2 regions of the Microbispora sp. H10830 genome follow, and region 2 is predicted to be linked to the other one. Evidence: riboswitches for the same ligand, from Rfam matches in the RefSeq annotation. Region 2 holds a riboswitch; the other holds the start of a gene.
The links. Region 2 has a riboswitch for glycine ahead of gcvT (glycine cleavage system aminomethyltransferase GcvT). Riboswitches for the same ligand answer to the same signal wherever they lie in the genome.

Region 1 (7,762 bases), on a different contig from region 2:
AACTGCGGGAGTACACCGTGCTCGGCAGCAACGCCGTCGTCAAGGAGGGCGCCTTCCTCCACCGCGCGGTGGTCAGCGACAACGTGTACGTCGGCCCGGCCGCCCACCTGCGCGGCTGCGTGATCGGCAAGAACACCGACGTGATGACCGGCGCCAGGATCGAGGAGAACGCCGTCGTCGGCGACGAGTGCGTCATCGAGGCCGAGGCGTACGTCTCCTCCGGCGTGAAGATCTACCCGTTCAAGACGATCGAGGCGGGCACGGTCGTCAACACCAGCGTCATCTGGGAGTCGCGCGGCCAGCGCAGCCTGTTCGGCCCCCGCGGGGTCTCCGGGCTGGTCAACGTCGAGATCACCCCCGAGCTGTGCGTACGGCTGGCCAGCGCGTACGCCACGACGCTGCGCAAGGGCGACACGGTCGTCACCTCCCGCGACGCCTCGCGCGCGGCACGGGCGCTCAAGCGGGCGGTGATCAGCGCGCTGAACTCCAGCGCGATCAACGTGGTCGACCTGGAGGCCGCCGCCCTGCCGGTCGCCAGGTTCAACACCTCGCGGGAGAACGTCCGGGGCGGCATCGCCCTGCGCACCACGGCGGGCGACCCCCAGAGCGTCGACATCGTGTTCATGGACGAGACGGGGGCCGACCTGTCCCAGGCGGCCCAGCGCAAGCTGGAGCGGGTCTTCTCCCGGCAGGAGTACCGGCGCGCCTTCCCCGGCGAGATCGCCGAGCTGACCTTCCCCGCCCGCGCCGTCGACACGTACGCGCGGGAGCTGCTGGCCTGCATCGACATGTCCGGGGTGAAGGACACCGAGATGAAGGTCGTGGTCGACTGCGCGGGCGGCACCTCCTCGCTCGTGCTGCCGAGCCTGCTGGGCCGGGCCGGGGTCGACGTGCTCACCGTGAACAACCGCCTCGACGACGCCTCGCCGACCGAGACGCTCGCCGAGCGCCGCCGCGATCTGCAGCGCCTGGCGGAGCTGGTGGCCTCGGCACGGGCCGCCTTCGGCGTACGGTTCGACCCGGTGGCGGAGCGGGTCTCCCTGGTGGACGAGATGGGCCAGCTGATCAGCGAGGAGCGGGCGCTGCTCGTCGTGCTCGACCTGGTGGCGGCCGAGCGCCGGGGCGGCCGGGTGGCCCTGCCGGTCACCACGACCCGGGTGGCGGAGATGGTGTGCCGCTTCCACGGCGTGCAGGTGGACTGGACGGCCACGAGCCTCGACACGCTGACGCGGGCGGCCCGGCACCCCGACACGATCTTCGCCGGCGACGGGAAGGGCGGCTTCATCGTCCCGGAGTTCGCGCCCACCGTGGACGGCCTGGCGGTGTTCCTGCGCCTGCTCGGCCTGGTCGCGCGCACCCGGCTGTCGCTCAGCCAGATCGACGCCCGCATCCCGGAGGCCAAGCTGCTCAAGCGGACCGTTCCCACGCCCTGGGCGCACAAGGGGGCCGTGATGCGCTCGGTCGTCGAGGCGGCCGAGGGTCACCGCCTGGACACCACCGACGGCGTCCGCGTCGTGGAGGACGACGGAAGCTGGGCCCTCGTCCTGCCCGACCCCGCCGAGGCCGTCACCCACCTGTGGGCGGAGGGTCACGACATGGACACCGCCCAGGCCCTTCTGGAGCACTGGGCCCACGTCGTCGAACAAGCCGCCGGCGCTCACTGACCCCCTCAAGTAAGGTGCGGCGCGCAACTGTCCCGCGAGGGGCGCGGCCGCGACTGGACTGAGGAGCGCCCGGAGCGAGGAACGAGCGAGGACGCGACGAGGGCTGTGCTCATGGCGCGCCTCCGGCACGACGACGCGGCCTGAAGGCGCCCCGAGCCGCCGCGCCGGAGGCGCGGCAATACAACACGTGTGGCGGGATGGACCTTGAACCTCCGCTGGCTGTAGCGTTGGTCAGTCCACGCCCAGCCGCGGTCTTGACCTTTGTGCCTGATCAGCGTAAGTTGCGGCATTCGCAGTTTGAGCCAGTCCTAGAGCAAGTCGTGAGAGAGGCCGAGCCGTTCGATGCCCAGCGTCTACTGCACGCAGTGCGGTCATGCCAACCCCGAGGATGCCCGTTTCTGTTCACGATGCGGTTCGCCGCTGAGCGCTCCGGCGCCCGTCGCAGCCGACACGACCTCGACGATCTCACTTGAGGCGCTTGAGGCGGAGACGGGCCAGACGCTGCTGCCGGACAGGGCCGCGGTCGAGCAGTTGCCGCCCGGCACGGCTCTGCTGGTGGTCATGCGGGGCCCGAACGCGGGGAGTCGTTTTCTGCTCGACAGCGACCTCACTACGGCGGGTCGCCACCCGGAAAGCGACATTTTCCTGGACGATGTGACGGTGTCCAGGAGGCACGTGGAGTTCTACCGGCGCGGCGGCCAGTTCACCGTGCGTGATGTGGGCAGCCTCAACGGCACCTACGTCAACCGGGAGCGCATCGAGGAGTCCCCGTTGCAGGGCGGCGACGAGGTGCAGATCGGCAAGTTCCGGCTGGTGTTCCTCACGCGTGGTCCCGGAGGGCTGTGATCGGTGAGGAGGAGGAGTCATGAGCGCGCAGGCCGTACGGGCGTTCATGAGCATCGGGGAGGTGCTCGCCCTGCTGCAGGGCGAGTTCCCGGACGTGACCGTCTCCAAGATCCGGTTTCTGGAGGGTGAGGGGCTGATCGAGCCCCAGCGGAGCCCGTCGGGGTACCGCAAGTTCACCTTCAACGACGTCGAGCGCCTGCGGTACATCCTGCGTGCGCAGCGTGACCAGTACCTGCCGCTCCGCGTGATCAAGGATCAGCTGGACGAGCAGGCGGCCCGTCCGCACGCCGTGTCCGACGGCGCCCCGCCCGTGCGTCTCAGCCGGGAGGAGCTCATCGAGGCCGCAGGCATCGACGAGGAGACCCTGGCCGAGATGGAGAGCTTCGGCCTGGTCGCCCCCGTGGCGCGCCGCTACGACGGCGAGGCGCTGGAGGTCGCGCGCAGCGTGGGGGCGCTGGCGCGGTTCGGCCTGCAGGCGCGGCACCTGAGGGCGATCCGCGCCGCGGTGGAGCGGGAGGCCGGTCTCATCGAGCAGGCGGTGGCCCCGCTGCTGCGGCGCAAGGCGCCGGGGGCGATCGCGGAGGCGGACGAGACCGCCCGGGAGATCTCCGGACTTCTCCAGGAACTTCACAATGCGTTACTGCGTGGGAGTGTTCGCGGCGTTCTGGGGCGGTGACCGGCACATCCGCACCTCCGTGGGTGTTACGTTGAATGCCTGGTGATATGCCGCGACGCTTGAGACGGAGCCGCCCGTGTTGCAGATGGAGGTCGTGGGGGTTCGCGTTGAGATGCCCACCAACCAGCCGATCGTTCTCCTGAAGGAGACGAGCGGTGATCGGTACCTGCCGATCTGGATAGGCATGACCGAGGCGACCGCTATCGCGTTGGCGCAGGCGGAGGAGCCGCCGCCCCGGCCGCTGACCCACGACTTGTTCCGTGACGTTCTTGAGGCCTTGGGGGTGCGGTTGCGCACCGTCAACATCGTCGCGCTCCGCGATGGAATCTTCTTCGCCGATCTGGTCTTCTCCAACGGCGTGGAGGTCAGCGCCCGTCCTTCGGACTCGATCGCGCTGGCGTTGCGTACGGGCGCGACGATCTACGCGAGTGAGGACGTGATCCAGGAGGCGGGCGTGAGCATGCCCGACGACCAGGAAGACGAAGTGGAAAAGTTCCGCGAGTTCCTGGACAAAATCACACCGGAAGACTTCGGCCGGGCGGGCTGACGTGCCGGACGATTTCGGGAGATTACGCTTCACGACGCGCCGGACGGGGTCGTTGACTGACGATGGCCCCGGTCCTACGGTGCAAGGGAAACCACGGTTGTAATTCACGAACCCCCAGATCAGACCGTGGGATGAGAGAAAGCCGGAGGTCCGCAGTGGCGGTCAGCAGCGGCGAGGGTAAGTCGGCCGGCCAGCACGACCCGGTTCGGCAGGCGGCGCGTGAGCGCGCCGGCGAACAGGGTCTGCTGTTCGACGAGCAGCCGACGGCGCTGCCTCAGGGCATCGGATACCGCGGGCCCACGGCGTGCGCGGCGGCCGGGATCACCTACCGGCAACTCGACTACTGGGCCCGGACCGAACTGGTGCTCCCGACGATAAGGGCCGCCCAGGGATCCGGGTCCCAGCGACTGTACAGCTTCCGCGACATCCTCGTCCTGAAGGTCGTCAAACGTCTTCTGGACACGGGGGTCTCCCTCCAGCAGATACGCACCGCCGTACGGCATTTGCGCGACCGGGGCGTCAACGACCTGGCCCAGATCACTTTGATGAGCGACGGCGTGAGCGTCTACGAGTGCACGAGCGCCGACGAGGTGATCGACCTGCTGCAGGGTGGCCAGGGCGTGTTCGGCATCGCGCTCGGGCGGGTGTGGCGGGAGGTCGAGGGATCGCTGGCCGAGCTTCCGGGCGAGCGCGCGGAGGCCGCTCCGGATGCGGAGGGGGACCATCCCTCGGACGAGCTGGCCCGCCGGAGAAAGGCCCGCAGGACCGGCTGAGATCATTCCGCAGGGGTGGGAGTGATGCCTGATATCGGGTAGCCGGTAGAGTGGGACACGGCCGACGACCTCGTGCGGGAGAGACCCCTGGCCTTCAGGGGCGCCGAAGGAGCAAACCTCCCCGGAATCTCTCAGGCATCCGTACCGCACGGACGAGGCGACTCTGAAAAGCAGGCCCGCCGGCCAGGCGGCGCCTCACCGAAGGGGAAAGCCGGGCTCGACGGCCCGGTGAAGCTCTCAGGTCCGATGACAGAGGGGGAGACCGCTTCACGACCGGCCGCGCCACGCAGGGCGCCGGACGGTCGCCGCAGGTCTCGACCCGCCCAGGAGGCCCCTGTCATGACCGATCGGTCCACGCTTCGCGATCTTTCCGCTCCGCCCTTCGCCACCCGTCATATCGGCCCCTCCGAGGCCGGCCGCGCCCGGATGCTGGAGGCCGTCGGCTACGAGTCGGTGGCCGACCTGCTCGCGGTGGCCGTGCCCGAGGCCATCCGCACGCGCGGCCCGCTGAACCTGCCCGAGGCGGTGGGGGAGGCCGAGGCTCTGGCCGAGCTGCGCGCCCTCGCCGGCCGCAACCGGGTGCTGACCCCGATGATCGGCCTCGGGTACCACGACACGATCACCCCGGGTGTCGTTCTCCGCAACGTGATGGAGAACCCCGGCTGGTACACCGCGTACACGCCCTACCAGCCGGAGATCTCGCAGGGCCGGCTGGAGGCGCTGCTGAACTTCCAGACGGTCGTGTCGGACCTCACCGGCCTCGACGTCGCCGGCGCGTCCCTGCTCGACGAGGCGACGGCCGCGGCCGAGGCGATGACGCTGGCCCGGCGGGCGAGCAAGGTGAAGACCGACGTGTTCGTGGTGGACGCCGACGCGCTGCCGCAGACCAAGGCCGTGCTGGCGACCCGCGCCGAGCCGCTCGGCATCACGCTGGTGGAGTCCGACCTCGCCGGCGAGCTGCCCGAGTGCTTCGGAGTCCTCGTCCAGTATCCGGGCGCGAGCGGCCGGGTGGCATCCTTCCGCGCGGTCGCCGAGCGGGCGCACGCCCAGGGGGCGCTGCTGGTGGCCGCGGCCGACCTGCTGGCGCTGACCCTGCTGGAGACTCCGGGCGAGCAGGGCGCCGACATCGCCGTCGGCTCCTCCCAGCGCTTCGGTGTCCCGCTGGGCTACGGCGGCCCCCACGCCGCGTACATGGCCGTCCGCGAGGGCCTGCAGCGGCAGATGCCGGGCCGCCTGGTCGGCGTCTCGGTGGACGCCGACGGCCGCACGGCCTACCGGCTGGCCCTGCAGACCCGCGAGCAGCACATCCGGCGGGAGAAGGCCACCAGCAACATCTGCACCGCGCAGGTGCTGCTCGCCGTCATGGCGTCGATGTACGCCGTTTACCACGGCCCGGAGGGCCTCAGGAGGATCGCCCAGCGGGTGCACCGCCACGCGGCCGTCCTGGCCGCGGGGCTGCGCGAGGGCGGCGTGGAGGTCGTCCACGACGAGTTCTTCGACACCGTGCTCGCCCGGGTGCCCGGGCGGGCCGCTCAGGTCGTGGCCGCCGCCGCGGAGCGGGGCGTGAACCTGCGCCTGGCCGACGACGACCACGTCGGGGTCGCCTGCGACGAGAAGACCACCACGGACCACCTGCGGGCGGTCTGGGCGGCGTTCGGCGCGCCCGAACTCGTGGTCGAGGACCTCGATCGGGTGACCTCCGACGCGCTCCCGGCCGACCTGCAGCGGACCTCGGACTTCCTCACCCACCCGGTGTTCCACTCCCACCGGTCCGAGACGGCGATGCTGCGCTACCTGCGGCGGCTGCAGGACAAGGACATCGCGCTCGACCGCTCGATGATCCCGCTGGGCTCCTGCACGATGAAGCTCAACGCGACCACAGAGATGGAGCCGGTCACCTGGCCGGAGTTCGCCTCGATCCACCCGTTCGCCCCGGCGGAGCAGGCCGAGGGATACGCCGAGCTGATCGCGACGCTGGAGGGCTGGCTGGCCGAGGTCACCGGCTACGACCGGGTGTCGATCCAGCCGAACGCGGGCTCCCAGGGCGAGTTCGCCGGACTGCTGGCGATCAGGTCCTACCACCGCTCCAGGGGCGAGGACGGCCGCGACGTGTGCCTCATCCCGTCCTCCGCGCACGGCACCAACGCCGCCAGCGCCGTCATGGCGGGCATGCGGGTGGTCGTGGTGGCCTGCGACGAGAACGGCAACGTCGACGTCGCCGACCTCGCCGCCAAGATCGACAAGCACCGCGACGCGCTCGCCGCGATCATGGTGACCTACCCGTCCACCCACGGGGTGTACGAGGAGACGATCGTCGAGATCTGCGAGCGGGTACACGAGGCCGGCGGGCAGGTCTACGTGGACGGGGCCAACCTCAACGCGCTGGTGGGCCTGGCGAAGCTGGGCGAGTTCGGCGCGGACGTCTCCCACCTGAACCTGCACAAGACCTTCTGCATCCCGCACGGCGGCGGTGGTCCCGGCGTCGGCCCGGTGGCGGTCAAGGCGCACCTCGCCGAGCACCTGCCGGCGCACGTGTCCGCCGCGCCGTACGGCTCGGCGGGCATCCTGCCGATCTCCTGGGCGTACGTCAGGATGATGGGCGCCGACGGGCTGCGACAGGCCACCGAGCAGGCGATCCTGTCGGCCAACTACCTGGCCCGGCGGCTGGCGCCGCACTATCCGGTGCTGTACACCGGCAGGGACGGCCTGGTCGCCCACGAGTGCATCGTCGACCTGCGCCAGATCACCAAGGAGACCGGCGTCACGGTGGACGACGTGGCCAAGCGGCTGATCGACTACGGCTTCCACGCGCCCACGATGTCGTTCCCCGTCGCCGGGACGCTCATGATCGAGCCGACGGAGAGCGAGGACCTGGCCGAACTCGACCGCTTCGTCGACGCGATGATCGCCGTCCGGGACGAGATCGCCAAGGTGGCGTCGGGAGAGTACGACAAGACCGACAACCCGCTCCGCAACGCCCCGCACACGGCCGAGTGCCTCACCGCCGACGAGTGGACCCACCCGTACTCGCGGGCGGTGGCCGCCTACCCGGTGCCCGGCCTGCGGGACGACAAGTACTGGTCGCCGGTGCGCCGCATCGACCAGGCGTACGGCGACCGCAACCTCGTCTGCTCCTGCCCGCCCCTGGAGGCGTACGAGGACTGATCAGTTGGGTATGTCGGCCCCGCCCGGCGGCCGGTCTCGTTAAGATCGCGGTGATCGTTCCTCATCACCTGCGACCATGCGAGGCCCCCTG
Region 2 (7,762 bases):
CGGCTGGACGGGCTGATCATCGCGGGCGGGGGCGACATCGACCCCGCCCGGTACGGCGCGCCACCCGCCGAACAGACCGGATATGTCCGGGAGTTCCGCGACGAGGCGGAGTTCGGGCTGATGGACGCCGCCCTGCGCACCGGCCTGCCGTTCCTCGGCATCTGCCGGGGCCTGCAGGTGCTCAACGTGGCGCTGGGCGGCACCCTCCACCAGCACCTGCCCGACCTGGTCGGCCACACCGCCCACTCCCCCGCCCCCGGGACGTTCGGCCGCCTCCCCGTACGGCTGTCGCCGGGGTTGGCCAAGATCTACGACGGCGAGGACCTGACGCCCGCCCACTACCACCACCAGGCGATCGACCGCCTGGCGGACGGGCTGGAGGTCACCGCCCGCTCGGACGACGGCACGATCGAGGCCGTCGAGGTCACGGGCGCGGCGTTCGCCCTGGCCGTCCAGTGGCACCCGGAGGCCGACGAGGACGGCCCGCTGTTCCACGCCCTCGTCGCCGCCGCCCGCCACTGAGGGTCCCGCGGGATCGGCGCCGTCTTCGCCGGCCATCCCGCCGAGCGTGCCGACCGGCTCCCGGAAATCCTCGTCCGTCATAAGCCGCACCTCCCCGGGCCCGCGCCGATCACCGCGTAATCGGCGTCACACTCCCACTCCGCCCGCATGGACAGTCGGCGAGAGCTTGATCTGTAACCGATTTCATTTAGGTTATCGGCGTATCGGCGCGCACGGGGCCGGGCATTGCGACCCACAGAGCGGCGTTTATGGACTCCGGAGCGGCCGACATACAAACGACTATTTTTTGACTCAAGCCGCCGGAGAGAGATATGGTCAAATGGCGATCAAAGCCGCATCGTCGGCGCGTTCACGCTGCTTTCGTGCGAGGGGAACCGTGTTATACGCCGTGCTCGGACCGTTCCTGGCCATGAAACCCTCAGGGGATGTCATCGCCGGGCTCGCCCCGAGGCACCGGCAGCTCCTCGCACTGTTCCTGCTCAATCCGAATATCGCGGTTCACCGGGACCGGCTCATCGATCTGTTGTGGAATGGCCGTCCCACTAAATCGGCGCCGCGGAATCTTACCACCTACATCGCACAGGTGCGGCGGCGGCTCTCGCCACGCGACCCCGGCCTTTCTCCGCTGCACACCGTGGACGGCGGCTACCTTCTTTCCGTCCCGCCGGGATCCGTGGATGCTGCAGTATTCAACCATTTCGCGGCACAGGGCAGAATCGCTCGCGAAAATGGCGATTACCACAATGCGGCGAGGATGTTCGAGAACGCGCTGAGCCTGTGGCGGGGCGACGCCCTGCTCGCCATGAGGCATGTGGACGAGCTCTCCGCGTGGGCCGAACGGCTCGACGAGGACCGGCGCGCGGTGACCGAGGACCTCTTCGACGTACGGCTGGCGCTCGGGCACCATCACGAGATCGTCGGCGGCCTTGCCCAGTGGGCCCGGCGCCACCCGCTGCGCGAACGGCCGCACCGGCAGCTCATGCTGGCGCTGCACCGGTCGGGCCGCACCCACGACGCCTCGGCGTCCTACCAGCGACTGCGCCGCACCCTGGTCGACCGCCTCGGCACCGAGCCGTCCCCCGACACGCAGGCCCTCCACCAGCGGATCCTCACCGGCGACGACCTTCCGTCCGCCCTGATGCGCCTCCGCGCGGGGCATCGGCTGGCACGCGAGTGCGATCACAGACCGTAACGAAAGCCCGCAAGGACGGAATCTCGATCGAGGAAATCGGGACGATCCGCCGGTTACGGGGATGGCGGCGAACCACTAGGCTTGCAGCACACCGGTGATCCCGTGCGGGAGAGCGTCCTGGCATCCGGTCAGGGCCCCTGAAGGAGCAAGCCCTCCCCGCGAACCTCTCAAGGCAAAGGACCGTGCGGGCCAGGTGACCTCTGGAAAGAAGGCCGGAAGGCCTCGCCGAAGGTGAAAGTCCGGCAAAGATCGGACGAAGCTCTCAGGCGCCGATGACAGAGGGGGAGGATGCCCGATAGTCAAACGCAGCATCCGTCCTTCCGAGGTGCGCATGTCCCGAACCACCCCGCTCCGCGAGGTCCACGAAAGTCTCGGCGCGACCCTGACCGACTTCGCGGGCTGGCAGATGCCCCTGCGCTACGGCAGTGAGTCGGCCGAGCACAACGCGGTGCGCACGGCCGCGGGGCTGTTCGACCTGTCCCACATGGGGGAGATCTTCGTCGTCGGCGCGCAGGCGGGCGAGGCGCTCGACCACGCTCTCGTGGGACATCTCAGCGTCCTCGCGCCCGGCCGCGCCCGCTACACGATGATCGTGAACGAGACCGGCGGCATCCTCGACGATCTCATCGTCTACCGCCTCGACGAAGACCAGTACATGGTCGTCGCCAACGCCTCCAACTACGCCCTCGTCGCCCGTGAGCTCGCCGACCGGGTCCGGGGCCACGACGCGCGGGTGACCGACCGGTCGGACGAGTACGCGCTGGTCGCGGTGCAGGGCCCGCGCAGCGCCGAGATCCTGACCGCGCTGACCGACGCCGACCTCGACGATCTGAAGTACTACGCCATCGTCCCCGGCGTCGTCGCGGGCACGCCCGCCCTGATCGCACGCACCGGATACACCGGCGAGGACGGCTTCGAGCTTTTCGTGCTGAACGAGCACGCCGTGCCCCTGTGGAACGCCCTCGCCGAGGCGGGCAAGGACGCCGGGCTCGTCCCCGCCGGGCTGTCGGCCCGCGACACGCTGCGCCTGGAAGCCGGCATGCCGCTGTACGGCAACGAGCTGAGCGCGGCGATCACGCCGTTCGACGCGGGACTCGGCCGGGTCGTCCGCTTCGACAAGCCCGGCGACTTCGTGGGTAAGGCCGCCCTCGAACGGGCGGCGGAGAACGGCACCAGGCGGCGCCTGGTCGGGCTGGTGGCGCGCGGCCGCCGCGTGCCCCGCCACGGCTACCCGGTCACCCGCGAGGGCGCCGTCGTCGGCGAGGTGACCAGCGGCGCCCCGTCGCAGTCCCTCGGCCGCCCGATCGCCATGGCGTACGTCGACGAGGGCGCCCTGGAGAAGGGTGGCCTGGCCGTGGACATCCGGGGCAGCCAAGAACCGGTCGACGTCGTCGATCTGCCTTTCTACAGGAGGAGCAAGTGAGCACCATTCCGGACGACCTGAGCTACACCAAGGAACACGAGTGGGTGGCCGGGATCGAGGACGGCCTCACCGTGACGGTGGGCATCACGGCGTACGCGGCCGAGCAACTCGGCGACGTGGTTTACGTGGAGGTGCACTCGGAGGTCGGCTCGACGGTCGCGGCCGGCGACGCGGTCGGCGAGGTGGAGTCCACCAAGTCCGTGAGCGACATCTTCGCGCCGGTCGGCGGCGAGGTCGTCGAGATCAACTCCGCCGTCGTGGACAACCCCTCGCTGGTCAACTCCGACCCGTACGGCGAGGGCTGGCTGTTCCGCGTGCGCGTGGAGGAGGCGCCGGAGGACCTGCTGTCGGCCGCGGAGTACACCGCGCTGACCTCCGGCGAGTCCTGACAGCCGGCTGAGAGGCGAGGGTCAATGGCGATCAGCGTCTTCGACCTGTTCAAGGTGGGGATCGGGCCGTCCAGCTCGCACACGGGCGGCCCGATGGCGGCGGCGCACAAGTTCGTCCGCGGGCTGCACCAGGACGGGCTGCTGGAGAAGGCGACCCGGGTCGATGCCATCCTGTACGGCTCGCTCGGGTTGACCGGCAAGGGCCACGGCAGCGACAAGGCGGTCCTGCTGGGCCTGTCCGGCGACAAGCCCGAACTGGTCGACGTCGACACCGTAGACGAACGGCTGGCGGCGATGCGGGCGAGCGGCACGGTCACCTTGTACGGGATGCACGAGATCCCGTTCGTGGTCGGCGAGCACCTCGTCTTCGAGCGCAAGCTGTCGCTCCCCCACCACCCGAACGGCATGCGGTTCACGGCGTACGCCGACGACACGGTGCTGCGCGAGAAGGTGTACTACTCGGTCGGCGGCGGCTTCGTGGTGGACGAGAACGCCACCGGCGCCGACCGGATCAAGCCGGACGACACGGTGCTGCCGTACGCCTTCACGACCGCGCACGAACTGCTCGCGCACTGCGCCGAGACCGGCCTGTCGATCTCCGGCCTGATGATGGAGAACGAGAAGGCCTTCGGCCGTACGGAGGAGGAGATCCGGGCGCGCCTGCTGCACCTGTGGTCGGTGATGGCCGAGTGCGTTCGGCGCGGCATCGGCCGCGAGGGCGTCCTGCCGGGCGGGCTCAAGGTGCGCCGCCGGGCCCACCAGCTGCACCGGCGGCTGCAGGGCGAGGCCGACGGGACCGACCCGCTGCGGGCGATGGACTGGGTCACGCTGTTCGCGCTGGCCGTCAACGAGGAGAACGCCGCGGGCGGCCGGATCGTCACCGCGCCGACCAACGGCGCCGCCGGCATCGTCCCGGCCGTCCTGTCCTACTACATGCGCTTCCTCCCGGGTGCCGGCGAGGACGGCGTCGTCCGCTTCCTGCTCACCGCGGGCGCGATCGGCGTGCTGTTCAAGGAGAACGCCTCCATCTCCGGCGCGGAGGTGGGCTGCCAGGGCGAGGTCGGCTCGGCCTGCTCGATGGCGGCGGCGGGCCTCACCGAGGCGCTCGGCGGGACGCCGGAGCAGGTCGAGAACGCCGCCGAGATCGGCATCGAGCACAACCTCGGCCTGACCTGCGACCCGATCGGCGGGCTCGTCCAGATCCCGTGCATCGAGCGCAACGCCGTCGCCTCGATCAAGGCGATCGCCGCCGCCCGCATCGCGCTGCGCGGCGACGGCCGCCACTTCGTGTCGCTCGACAAGGCGATCAAGACGATGCGCGACACCGGCAGGGACATGCTCGACAAATACAAGGAGACCTCGCGCGGCGGCCTCGCCGTCAACGTCATCGAGTGCTGAACCTCGCGCCGCCAGCGAGCGCCATGATGTCGCGGATGTGACGCATGTGCGGCTCGCCAATATCGTGGTGACTTCCCGTCGAGGAGGAGGGCCGTCACGTGAGGTGGCGCGAGGCGCTGCGCCCACATCGGGCGTTCCTGGTCGTGCTGGCGGCGGGCGTCGCGCTGCGCGCGCTCGCCGTGCTCGGCTACCGGCCCGCGCTGTGGTTCTGGGCCGACTCCTTCGCCTACCTCAGCTCGGCCCTCGACCTGCGGCCGCTGCCCTCGCGGCCGTCCGGCTACTCGCTGTTCCTGGCGGCGCTGAGCCCGCTGGGGAGCATCACCGCCGTCGTGATCGTCCAGCACCTGCTCGGTCTCGGCATGGCCGTCTGCGTCTACGCGGTGCTGCGCCGGCGGACACGGCTGCCGGGCTGGGGAGCGGCGCTGGCGGCGGCGCCGGTGCTGCTCGACGTCCACCAGATCCAGCTCGAACACCTCGTCATGGCGGACCTGCTGTTCACCGCGCTGGTCGTGGCCGCCGTGACGATCCTGCTGTGGCGCCCTCGCCCGGGCGCGTGGTCCGTCGTCGCGGCGCTGCTGCTGCTCGGGTTCGCCACGGTCACCCGCACCCTCGGGCTGCCCCTGATCGCGCTGGCGCTGCTGCCCGTCCTGTTCGCCGGACGCTGGAGGACCGCGCTCGCCGGGCTCGCCGCCGCGTCCGCCGTGCTCGGCGGGTACGCCGTCTGGTTCCACGACGCCCACGGGTCGTACGGGATGGGCGGCAGCAGCACATGGCTGTGGTCGCGCACGATGACCTTCGCCGACTGCTCGGTGATGAAGCCGCCGAAGGAGCTCGCGGTGCTGTGCCCGTCGGAGCCCAGGCTCGCCGCGCCCGCCTACATCTGGGCCGCCGACTCGCCCATCCAGCGGGTGAAGAAGGACAAGGACCGGCTGGCGAGCGAGTTCGCCTCGCTGGCGATCCGCAGCCAGCCCCTCGACTTCCTGACGACAGGGCTGCACGACGCCATGTGGGCGTTCGAATGGGACCGGAAGGTCTACCCCGCCCCGGGCACGCAGAGCGCGTACGTGTTCCCCGCCACGGTGAAGCCGTTCACCTCCAAGGTGGCCTCCGGCGGCCGTACGGCGGGCGCGCTGACCACCGCCTACCAGGGGAGCTCCGGGGACACGAAGGTGGCCGAGCCGTTCGCGGGGTGGCTGCGCGCCTACCAGGAGCAGGGCTTCCTGCGCGGGCCGCTGCTGGCGGCGGTCCTGCTGGCCGGGCTCGCCGGGCTGGCGGCCCGGCGGTGGACGGCGCTGCTGCCCTGGGCCGCGGCGGCGGTCCTGCTCCTGCTGCCACCCCTGATCGCCGCCTTCGACCACCGCTATGTGGTGCCCGTCGTGCCGCTCGCCTGCCTGGCCGCCGGGCTCGCCCTCGGCACGGGCGCGACCCCCGCGCCATGGCGCAGGGAGGGCCGGTCAGCGGCGGCGGACGTGCAGGCGAACGACGGCAAGCGCGTCGTCGCGGCCGACCGCGCGGCGAACGCGTGAGACCGCCGACTCGTCCAGCCGCCTGATCACCTGTCGCAGGTCGGCCGACCGCCGGAGCGACACCGACACCCGCAGCCTGCCGTCGCGCACGAGCCTGACCGAGATGTGGCCGATCCCGTCGATCCCCTTCAGCGCCACGCCGAGCATGGCGATGCCGGCGCCGGTGCGGCTGCCGACCCGGCCCCAGCCGAGTGCCATGAAGAGCCAGCGGGTCGCGACCAGGGCGAGCACCATGGCCGCCCCGGCCAGCAGGGGCAGCGCCCACGGCTTCCCTTCGGTCACGCTCGCGCCGGCCACGCTCGCGTCGATCAGGGCCGCGCCGGGCCGCCCCCGCACGGCGGTCAACAGGCCGAACCCTCCCGCGACCAGCGCGAGGCCCACCAGCAGGAGCCCGACGCGGTTTCCCCAACGCGGACGCACGTCAGCCCCCTCTCCTGCGCAGCCGTACGACGACCTCCTGGCGGGACCGGACGCCGAGGCCCGACAGCCGGTCCCCGACCGCGGCGCCGACCTCGCGCAGAAGGGCGCCGGTCGTGTCCGCGTCGGCCACCACGGCGACCTCGATCCGCCTGCGGAGGATGTGGACGTCGGCCCGCCGGACGTGCTCGACCTCGCGGGCCGAGGCGGCGAGCGTCCGGCGCAGACCGGCGCGGGTCAGTCCCATCGCGAGCAGCGGGTCCCGGCATTCCAGGGGCATGAGCCGGGGACGGCCGGGAACGAGCGCGAGGGCCACCAGTCCCGCCCCGCACACGATCATGCCGATCGCGGCGACGGGGACGGCGGGGTCGGCCGTCGTGAGGTTCAGCAGCCGGGGCGGCAGCCGCAAAGGCGTGGACACGCCGAGCATGACGGCGACGACAACGGCGGTGAGCACCCAGCCGAGCAGGGCGATCACGGCGGCGACCACGACGGCGGCCGGGGTCCGGCCCGGCCGCAGGACGCGCACGGCGCTCCGCCGGCCCGCCGCAGCGCCCCTGCCGCCTGTGTCGCTTCCGGCACCCTCGGCGCCCTCGGCGCCCTCGGCGCCGGAGCCGCTGCCCGCGCCTCTGGCGCCCGAGTTGTTTGCGGCGCCCTTGGCGCTCCTCGCCGACGAACCCGCCAGGATTCCCTGCACGACGCTCATCAGCCGTTCACCCTTCCCGCTCACCGTGCCGCGTCCGCTCGGTAGTCACCTCACCATGGGTACACGGAGCGGTGACGGGACGGGCGGGTCACCCGCCGCCTTGCGCGATCATGGCGGCGCCACGGCGGAGTTTTTGCCCGGACCCGGTTAACGTGAACCTCACTCATGTATTTCCGGGCGACGCCGTAC

Region 1: linked by a shared signal. The riboswitch ahead of gcvP (aminomethyl-transferring glycine dehydrogenase) and the one ahead of gcvT (glycine cleavage system aminomethyltransferase GcvT) in region 2 are both predicted to bind glycine.

Annotation. Positions count from the first base shown of each region.
Region 1 covers NZ_JABBWX010000014.1:158,055-165,816, forward strand. The annotation lists gene HHX35_RS31455 (mannose-1-phosphate guanyltransferase) at 1-1,664, shown strand, start outside; gene HHX35_RS31460 (FHA domain-containing protein) at 2,007-2,510, shown strand; gene HHX35_RS31465 (MerR family transcriptional regulator) at 2,530-3,186, shown strand; gene HHX35_RS31470 (bifunctional nuclease family protein) at 3,263-3,733, shown strand; gene HHX35_RS31475 (MerR family transcriptional regulator) at 3,889-4,506, shown strand; glycine riboswitch at 4,572-4,663, shown strand; gene gcvP (aminomethyl-transferring glycine dehydrogenase) at 4,846-7,671, shown strand.
Region 2 covers NZ_JABBWX010000010.1:240,307-248,068, reverse strand. The annotation lists gene HHX35_RS25460 (gamma-glutamyl-gamma-aminobutyrate hydrolase family protein) at 1-522, shown strand, start outside; gene HHX35_RS25455 (AfsR/SARP family transcriptional regulator) at 842-1,714, shown strand; glycine riboswitch at 1,810-1,907, shown strand; gene gcvT (glycine cleavage system aminomethyltransferase GcvT) at 2,046-3,137, shown strand; gene gcvH (glycine cleavage system protein GcvH) at 3,134-3,526, shown strand; gene HHX35_RS25440 (L-serine ammonia-lyase) at 3,551-4,924, shown strand; gene HHX35_RS25435 (hypothetical protein) at 5,023-6,450, shown strand; gene HHX35_RS25430 (hypothetical protein) at 6,379-6,870, opposite strand; gene HHX35_RS25425 (DUF6286 domain-containing protein) at 6,872-7,573, opposite strand.